Regions from separate parts of the Latilactobacillus sp. genome, predicted to be linked through region 2. Evidence: riboswitches for the same ligand, from Rfam matches in the RefSeq annotation. Region 2 holds a riboswitch; the other holds the start of a gene.
What was found. Region 2 has a riboswitch for thiamine pyrophosphate ahead of tenA (thiaminase II). Riboswitches for the same ligand answer to the same signal wherever they lie in the genome.
Positions count from the first base shown of each region.

Region 1: another riboswitch for thiamine pyrophosphate. It lies ahead of thiT (energy-coupled thiamine transporter ThiT); the one in region 2 lies ahead of tenA (thiaminase II).

Region 1 covers NZ_JAMQEX010000001.1:221,893-226,899, reverse strand. The annotation lists gene xerS (tyrosine recombinase XerS) at 753-1,811, shown strand; TPP riboswitch at 1,878-1,976, shown strand; gene thiT (energy-coupled thiamine transporter ThiT) at 2,025-2,627, shown strand; gene NDN60_RS01115 (heavy metal translocating P-type ATPase) at 2,667-4,460, opposite strand; gene NDN60_RS01110 (hypothetical protein) at 4,561-4,914, opposite strand; gene NDN60_RS01105 (manganese-dependent inorganic pyrophosphatase) at 4,971-5,007, opposite strand, start outside.
Region 2 covers NZ_JAMQEX010000001.1:88,407-93,413, reverse strand. The annotation lists gene rnjA (ribonuclease J1) at 1-604, shown strand, start outside; gene NDN60_RS00510 (diacylglycerol/lipid kinase family protein) at 738-1,703, shown strand; gene thiW (energy coupling factor transporter S component ThiW) at 1,735-2,241, opposite strand; gene tenA (thiaminase II) at 2,234-2,917, opposite strand; TPP riboswitch at 3,030-3,119, opposite strand; gene NDN60_RS00495 (GNAT family N-acetyltransferase) at 3,184-3,432, opposite strand; gene NDN60_RS00490 (NUDIX hydrolase) at 3,767-4,267, opposite strand; gene folP (dihydropteroate synthase) at 4,264-5,007, opposite strand, start outside.

The DNA.
Region 1 (5,007 bases), 130 kb from region 2:
TAAATTCTAAAGTACTGTTTGGTGCCATTTTTAGCTAGTTCAAATAACCAAGCAGTTCAATTAAATTTAATCTAGTTTTCAACATAAAAATAATCGATTACGGTGATTAAAGACGGTGTGGGGGACCTATTAAATAAAAAAAATATTCTAGTTTACATAATATATATTATAGGAAGTATATATTTATTTTAAAAGAGTGGCTGATTTTAACTTATTAAGTTGTATTTAAGTCTTTAATTTAGCAAATCCTTTTAGCAACGTTTTAAAATACTTTCCCTAAAGTAGCAATCATTAAAAAAATTCAACTACGATTAACAAATCTCAATGCTAAATTACTGATCTGATCGCAAATTAAAACCATTGCCTAATCATTAATGCTCAATAACCACATGAAATTCATTAAATAACTCAAGATTGATTTATACAGCTGTAAAATCCATAATTTTGAGGCTCAAATTGATAATCATTAACATAATCCGAGTTCAATAAAACGCTAATTTGATGCTCAAATTGGCCTAATCATGCTATAAATGCTGTTATATCAACGTTTTAATAGAATGAAAGACCGTTAAACAGGCATTTTATTCGTTTTTAAATGGCTGCTGCAGATGGTCTGAAAACAGATTTATCGGGTTAGTGGTTAAAATTCGCCAAACAAGTGTTGTTAAAATTATGGTTTTAACAACACTTGTAGTATTCTCGCCGCTTTTTTGTTAAAATAACTATAATTCTCTATTAAGGTGGTTTCAATCATGGACCAACAACGTTATCTCGAACTATGTGAACAACGCTTGGCGGATCTTCCCGATTACGTCCGTAAATTTTATATTAATCGGCAAGCCAATGCATACTCCTCTGCAACGCTCTATCAATATCTCCAAGAATACGTCCGCTTCTTCTCCTGGTTAATTGACGAACAAATCGTTACTGTTCAAACGACTAAGGATATCCCTCTTGTTGCGCTTGATAAGATGAAATTAGAAGATATCGAACTCTATAAGATCTTTTTAATGAATAAACGAAAAGTAAATAATCACAAGCTCTCCTTTCAGGCTGTTAATCGCTCTATCAACGCTTTGAATGCGCTCTGGTACTTCCTGACGATTGAAGCCGAACAAGCTGATGGCGAACCTTATTTTTACCGGAACGTCATGAAAAAAGTTAAACTCCTGAAATCTTCCGAGACAATGGCCACTCGTTCCCGCCATATCGGTCAAAAGTTGCTCACCGGCGATAAAAAACACGACTTCATTACCTTTATGCAAGTCGACTATCCCAGTGCGCTCTCTAATCGCCAACTCGCTTCTTATAAGCAAAATTGTGAACGAGATATTGCGATTTGCGTATTGGCACTCACTACCGGCATTCGTCTTTCCGAACTCGCCCAAGCTAACGTTTCTGATTTAAACCTTGAACAACTAACAATTACGGTTATTCGCAAAGGCGGTCAACAAGATACCGTGCCGATCGCACCTTGGGGTTTACCTTATCTGCAAGATTACGTTCAAATCCGGCAACAACGCTATTTAGCCGCTAACGAACGGGCCTTATTTGTCACAAAGTATCGCGGTCAAGCGAAGCGAATCAGTAACTATGCCATTGAAAAACTGGTAGCTAAGTACTCTGAAGCTTTTGGCGTTCGACTAACGCCGCATAAATTCCGTCATACACTCGCAACCGATCTGATGTCAGCGACCCACAGCGAAACGATCGTAGCGACCCAATTGGGCCAAACCACCACGCAGGCCACCCATTTGTATACGCACGTGGTTGATGACGAACAGCGCTCGGCAATGGATAAGCTCGAATGAAGCTTGATTGCTTGACATCTTTGTTGTATCCGGTATACTGAAAACGTTCTTAAAATTTAAATATTAACCATCGCAAAGGGGAGCCATTGGCTGAGAGTGATTAGATGATCAGACCCTTCGAACCTGTTTGTTAAGACAAGCGTAGGAATTGTGATGGAGTTGAGACTTTAACTCCTTTTTTGTGTTGGTTAACCAAGAAAAGGGGTTATTTTTATGCAACATCAACGGTTATTGATTCAAATTGAAGGGGCCATTATCGCGGCATTTGCGATGGCTCTGGAATATATTCCGCATACTGTAGGGCCATCAGCGATTGAGGTTTCCTTTGGGATTATCCCCATTATTATCTATAGTCTCCGTCGCGGCGCCGCGGCTGGGATGGTTTCGGGTTTAATCTGGGGCCTTTTAGACCTCGTCTTACGAGGCCTCGGCAACGGGAGCGTTCTCAATGTTTGGCAAGGATTACTTGAATTTACGATTGCCTTCATGGTCGTTGGCCTAGCTGGCGTTTTACAAAAACCAGTTCAAGCAAGTATCCAACAAAATACCAAAGTAAAAACGATTGCGCTCCTTTGGTCCGCAGCTTTCATTGGTACTTTCGCCAAATACTTCTGCCACTTCTTAGCTGGGGCCATCTACTGGGGCTCATACGCGCCTAAAGGAATGAATGCTTGGCTCTATTCATTAACTGTGAATGGCGGTAGTTTCGTTGCCGGCTTCATCTTAAATGGTATCGTCTTTGGGATTTTATTAGCGATGATTCCGAAACTATACCTCCCAAAAGATATGTTTTTAAAAGTGCAATCTGAAAAATAGTTAACAATACAAAAAAGAGGCCCTCAGCGACCTCTTTTTTTAATGGTCATTTCTAGCACGTAATGCGTATAAAATCGAAACTGTGTCGACAACTTCTTGGAATAAGGCCCCAATTAAAGCTGGCACGACACCGGTACTGGCAATCAACATCAATCCGATACAGATGAAGATCCCAATCAAAACGGACTGGCGCGCCACCCGCATTGTATCCCGTGCAATCGTGATGGCGCCACTAACCCGACTCAAATCATCCTTTAAAATGACGACATCTGCGGATTCGCTCGCTGCTGTGGCACCGTGAGCACCCATCGCAATTCCGACATCGGCACTCGCTAAGGATGGTGCGTCGTTAACACCATCGCCAACCATGATTATCGGCCGCTGCTCCGGCGTGACATTATTGATGAGTCGAATCTTATCGGCAGGCAAACACCCAGCGTGAACTTCATCAATGCCAACTTGAGCCGCAATCTCTTTAGCGGTTGTCGCCTGATCCCCTGTGAGCATCATTAAGCGCTGTAAACCGAGCTGATGGAGCGTTGACATCGTTTGAGGCGCTTCCTGGCGAAGATGGTCGATAAATGTGATATAGCCCGCATAACGCCCGTCAATGCCAATGTAGACAGTTGTCTGTGTCTGGGATTGTTTAGCTTGGTCAGGCGCCACAAATTCAAATTTACCGACTTGAACCGTCTGTCCAGATGCTAATTGGGCAGTCACACCAGCACCTGTCATTTCTTTTAAACTAATAATTTCTAATAATTGCGCTGCTGGGACGACTTGTAGTAAGGAACGAGCCAGAATATGGGCCGAAGCTTGTTCAGCACTGGCTGCTAAACGACATAACTCCGATGGTTCAATATCAATCATCGGTACAACTTGATCCACGGTTAATTGGCCATTCGTAATCGTGCCGGTTTTATCAAAAGCAGCTGATTTGGCCAACGCCAATTTTTCAATTGTCGTCCCCGTTTTGACGATAATCCCATTCCGGCTGGCACGACTCATACCTGAGATAAGCGCAATCGGTGCCGCGAGAATCAACGGGCATGGCGACGCGACCACCAAGACCTCGGCAAAGCGCACAGGGTCTTTTGAGAGCCACCATGCCACCCCTGCAATCAAATACGCCACTAATGTAAATGGTACGGCATAGCGATCCGCTAAACGAACAAAATGGGCAGGTTGTGCTGCTGAGCTTTCAACCAGTTTAACAATTGCTTGATACTGACTGTTAATAGCTAATTGATCGACCACCATCGTGATTGATGTCTCACCATTTACTGACCCTGACATAATTGGCTCATTGATTGTTCTTTCAACTGGGCGTGATTCACCGGTTAGAGACGATTCATCAAACAGCGATGACCCCTCAATGATATGACCGTCAACCGGAACCAGTTCTCCTGGCTTCACAACAACTTGATCATTGACTTGGAGTTCGTCGACAGCAACATCGACAAGTCCGTCACCACGCATTAAATGCGCGTCCTGGGGCGAGTTGTCCAATAATGATTTTAATTCCCGCCCTGCTTTATGCGCGGCGTAATCTTCCAGGGAATCGCCGCCTGTTAACATTACGAGGACCATCAAGGCAGCCCAATATTCACCAACAGCGAGTGTTGCAATGATCGCCGTAATGGCTAGTAAATCAACACCATATCGACCTGATTTTAAAGTGCGAATCATCTCAATCAGCATCGATAACGCGACTAACCCCCCAGCTAGACTAACTAATACTTGGGCCCACAGTGGTTGTTGACATAAAAAGGCTAATATTAATGCGGTAATCCCAACCACAATTGTGAGCACTAATTTCAACGTATGTTTCATCATTATCGGCCTCCTTGTGAATTCCATTACATTATAACATGTTCATTGTCAGATTAGAATTATTATCATCTGTAAAAAAGACACAAAAAAACCCATCATATTATTGATGGGTCTCATTTACAGAAAGTTGTGCCATAATAGCTGTCCGAATGGATGTCATTGCTGCTATTAATGTTGTCATCCGCTTAATTACAGGCGATGTCTTTTTTTGGTTAGCCAACGCTTTTTCGGTTTTATGGATGATTGACTCAATCGGTGCCTGTGCCCTGACCAATGCTTCAGCAGTTATATCTGTGCGCCCATTCAATAAATCACGACCAACTTCCAATGCGTGAATTCTATTTTTTAATAAAGTAAATTGGGCGGACCCTTCTCCAAATTTTAGCTGGCTCTTTTGACAATTTCGAATTGTCGCTTCAATCACTTGAATTGCCTTTGTTACTTCCTCAGTCATCTGTTGCTCCTAACAAAAAAATAAAGCCCCGCAGGACTTTATCTTCTTAATTGCTATTAAAATGCTGCTGTTAATTGTGGGACAACTTGTTTC
Region 2 (5,007 bases):
TAAGGTCAACAACATTCATACTTCTGGTCATGGTGGCCAAGAAGAACAAAAATTAATGTTGCGTTTAATGAAACCTAAGTTCTTCATGCCTTGTCATGGTGAATACCGGATGCAAAAGATTCATACCGAACTCGCCCAACAATGTGGCGTTGAACCGGATAATTGTTTCATCCTTGAAAATGGTGATGTCTTAGCCTTAACCGCTGACTCAGCACATGTTGCTGGCCATTTCAGTGCCGACGATGTTTATGTAGATGGTAACGGGATTGGTGATATCGGTAACGTTGTCCTTCGCGATCGTAAAATGCTTTCTGAAGAAGGCTTGGTCGTGGTTGTCGCAACGATTAACTTCGGTGAGAAAAACATTCTTGCCGGTCCTGATATCCTTTCACGGGGGTTTGTCTATATGCGTGAATCTGGTGAATTGATCAGCGAAGCCCAACGACGGGTTTTCAGAATGATCGTCAACACGTTCAATGCTAACGACAAGGTCACTGAAAACCAAGTCCGAGAAGCAATCATCGATGGCCTTCAAGATTTCTTATTTGAAAAGACGGAACGCCATCCGATGATTTTACCAATGATCATTCAAAGTAATGAATAAAACCTTTAAGGGCGATACAAACTCACGTTTGTATCGCCCTTTTTTTTAATTCTTATCAAAAATTTAGGTAGTAAAACTTGTCATTTCCCGCTATAATATACACCGAATATCTTTTCTGAAAGGGGGTATCCGAATGGCTGATACGCCACATTTTTATATTATTTTAAATCAAGTTGCTGGTACTGGCCAAGCTCAGAAGATTTGGCCGCAAATCGAAACTGCCCTCAAGCAACGCGGTATTTCATATGAATTACAAATTTCTAGCTATCCCGGTCATACCACTCGGATTGCCTACCAATTTGCCCGTTTTAAACGAACGAATCAAGTTTTGTTGATTGTCGGCGGTGATGGTACTTTAAACCAAGCCATTAATGGGGTCCAAAGTGCCGGTAAACATGATATCCCCATCGCATATTTACCTTGTGGCTCTGGTAATGATTTCGCGCGTGGAATTGGCTTAAATAGCGATCCACTACAAGCGCTCGAACAGATTCTTGCAGCTACCGCCCCCGTCAATATCGATTTGGGTGTCTATCACGATGCTCTCAAGAACGAGACTGGTTATTTCGTCAACAATGTCGGTATTGGTTTTGACGCTTCCGTCGTCAGTATCACTAACAACTCTAAAAGCAAACGCTTCTTAAATAAATGCCATCTCGGCTCCTTATCTTACGTCTTCTCGCTAATCCAGGCCTTTACATCGCAAGATGCTTTCCAAGTGACCGTCAAGGCCAACGGATCCGTTAAAAACTTTAGCCGTGGTTTTCTTGTCACAACCACGAATCATCCTTACTTTGGCAGTGGTGTTCCCATCATGCCTTCTGCCCGCGTCGATGATCAAAAACTCGACCTCGTGGTGATTGAAAAGTTGAACGTTTTCTTCTTCTGCTACCTATTCATCATGATGCTAATGGGCAAACACACCCGCTATAAGACGGTTCATCATTTTAGAACTGATGATCTTGTCATTCGAACCCAAACGTTAGAATTTGGCCAAGTCGATGGCGAAGAAATGGGTAGTCGCGCATTTGATATGCACTTCAAGGTCACATCCCAACCCTTCTGGCTAACAACAACTAAAACAGAACAATTCAAATAAGCTTTTACAAATTAAAGAAGAACAACGCCATTTAACGTTGTTCTTCTTTTTTATTACCTATAAAAATCGTGGTTTCCTTTAATTTAAGCCAGGATAACCCAGCAATTAGGCTGCCCGAAATGGCGCCGCCAAAAAAGCGTGGTGTGTAAACGAACCAAAATAAACCACTAGCACTACCGGTAAACCAAATCATAACGGGATAAGAAAGTAACGAGCCGATTAAACCCGTTCCTAAAATTTCGCCTGCAATTGCCCAGCCAATATGCCCGCCATAGCGATAACCAAGGCCAGCTAATAAAGCGCCAAAAAAAGCCCCCGTTAAGGCTAAAGGTGGAATCCCCAGTAACATCATTCTTAAAACGGCCGTCACTAACGCCATCACGGTTGCATAAATTGGCCCCATCAACACTGCCGCTGTAACGTTCAGAACACTCGACATCGGTGCCATGCCTTCAATGCGAAATAACGGCGATAAGACGACATCTAGTGCAATCATCATCGCAAGGATGGTTAATCGTTTCGTTCGTCTATTATTCATCGTATTCGTCCCCACGCAACCATTGTTCCTTACGATAAGCCATCTCCCAAAAATGATATTCCAATTGGCTGCTACGAACAAACGCCTGCACCATTTTAACCTGATCTTCCGCTGAACTGGCTGCATACAAGCGATTTAAAACAGTGCCCATCATTTGAATTTCATCCTGCAATTCAGCCATCGTGTAGGTTTCAATCCAGCGTTGATAATATGGATTAGGTGAAGCCGGCTGTTGACTTAAAGCCATTCCGATATCACCGTATAACCAAGCACATGGGTATAAACCAGCCGCCGCGATGGCGGGGTTATCCGCAAATAATTGCCGATACATATGAGCAACATAGTGATCAGTTGTCGGCGCAATGGGCGTCGCTCGAACCTCAGCAGCCGTTATTTTTAAAGCTTCAAAGAATTGTTCCCGAACGATCATTTCACCATCTTTCAAACCAGTTGCGCTTAGTGTCATCAACGCTTTTAATTCTTGATCCTGACAGTGATCGGCGACGATTTGATGTAACTTTCTGAAATGACGAAGATAATAATGATCTTGAATCAAATAATACCGAAATATTTCTTCTGGCAGCGTCCCCGCTTGCAATTGAACGATAAACGGATGACGTAAACTACCTTGCCAATATGGTGCAGCTTCTTTACGAACAATACTTGTAAATGACATGTTGCCCCTCCTGTACGAATTGAAATCAATTCACTTCTGGGGCCACTTGACAAGCACTCAAAATACCCGCCAATTAAAAATTGACGGGTACCAAAATAAGCACGTTTAATCAACAAACGACACGACATTTCCCTGCGCTAGTCCTAACTATATCAGGTTCAATGGGTATAATCTCAGCTCTTAGGCACCCCAGATGCGTTATTCAATTATGGCTTCATTATAGCACGGATGGAAGCGGTTATTCACTAAAATCATCATCAAGTGACTCAGTCTACTGATGATTGCTCTTTCTCCATAACAAAGTTGGTCAATAAAACACCTTGCCGTGCTACTTGTTGTTCTCGAATCACCTGATAGCCCCGACTTTCGAAAAACGGTCTGGCTGTAATCGAAGCATGCGTGATAACTCGGCCTGCAACAGCCTGCTCGAGCTGATGACAGATAGCAGTCGCTACGCCTCTTCTTTGATAATCGGCATGGACAAATAACCGATCGAGGTAGCCAGCTTGATCAATATCTCCAAAACCAATCAGGTTATCATTTTCAAGTGCAACAACACTGAAATGTGATTACAGCGATTGATCCCACTGCTTTAAATCAGGCTCACCAGTGGCCCATACAGCCAACTGCGCTTTCGTATAATCGCCAGCATTCACTGTATGCACTCTTATAAAACAACTCTGCGACTGCTTGACAATCCCCCGGCTGATAGCGTCTAATCTCCAATTATTTAGTCCCTCTTTAATCTTTTTCTTCATGTCTAATTGTAATCGTCATTTGTTTCTCCTAGTAATAATTCTTTTAATTTTTAAAAAATATCTGGCTTATCGGTAAAGATAAGCCCTCACCTCATTGAAGTTTAAAATAGGGTTGAAATTCCGCCGGCACTTCATCTTGTGAAACCCATTGATTGGGGAGCTCGGCCGCTGCACTTGGCTGCTTGCTTGCAGTGATTAAATAACGATAATCAATGTGCATGTGGGCTGCTTGCTTTTTCAATGGGTTATCCGGAATCTTGATCAAATTGGCATCCACCAATTGTGCTTGCTCCCCGACTAGTCCTGTTTCCTCCAATAACTCGCGTAGTGCTGTTTGAACTGGCGTTTCAGACAGTTCAACATGTCCCGCCGGTAACAACCATTGATGCAAGTACGGATGGCGTACCATCAACAACTGATTATTTTTAAATACGAGGGCACTAGCCGATAAATGACATTGATCGTTGACCGCCCGATAAAGGGGCCGTTTTTGTTGGGCCATCAATTCACTAATCGTCTGATACTTTTGCGGATCATTAAACGCTGCTGACTGCTCAGCTAGCCGCTGAATTTGCGTTAACAAATCGTTCATGAGCGCGCCGCCATTAACAGGTCTGCTTGCTGATAGCCTTTGAACAAGTTAATCATTTTATGCGTTGCTAAAACATCGTGCACACGCAGAATACGGGCTCCCTGTTCAATCATCAGTTGTTCCAATAACAGCGTTGAGGTTAAGCGTTCTGCCATCGGATAATCAAATTTGCTTTCCATAAAGCTTTTCCGAGAAATCCCCGCCATGATTGACGCACGATACTTCATTGTCGGTTGAATGCTATTGAGTTTAAACAGATCCAGTGACGCTGTATTTTTAGCGTGTGAAAAACCAACGCCTGGATCCAAAGCAATTTGTTGGCGTGTTAACCCGGCCGCCTCAAGACTCGCTAACGTCTCTTGGTAAAATTGATCGAGTATTTCAAAAACATCATTTTGATAATGGCGGCCATTATACATCGTGACCACTGCGGGCCGGTGTTGGGCGACAACTTCGAGCTTAGCCGGTTTATCGAAACCATCGATATCATTCAGAATTGGCACGCCGCTTGCGACTGCCCGTTGCATAACATCCGCATTATTGGTATCAACTGCCAATATCGCGTTGGGCCATTCCTGTTGCACTGCCGCAATCACGGGTGCAATCCGTTGCCATTCTTCATCAGGCGTAATTTCTTGATAACCTGGGCGCGTCGATTTGCCACCGACTTCAATCACCGCTGCACCATTGGCCAAATCAGCCTCAATTTTCGTCATAATCTGGCCTAGCGCTTGACTGGG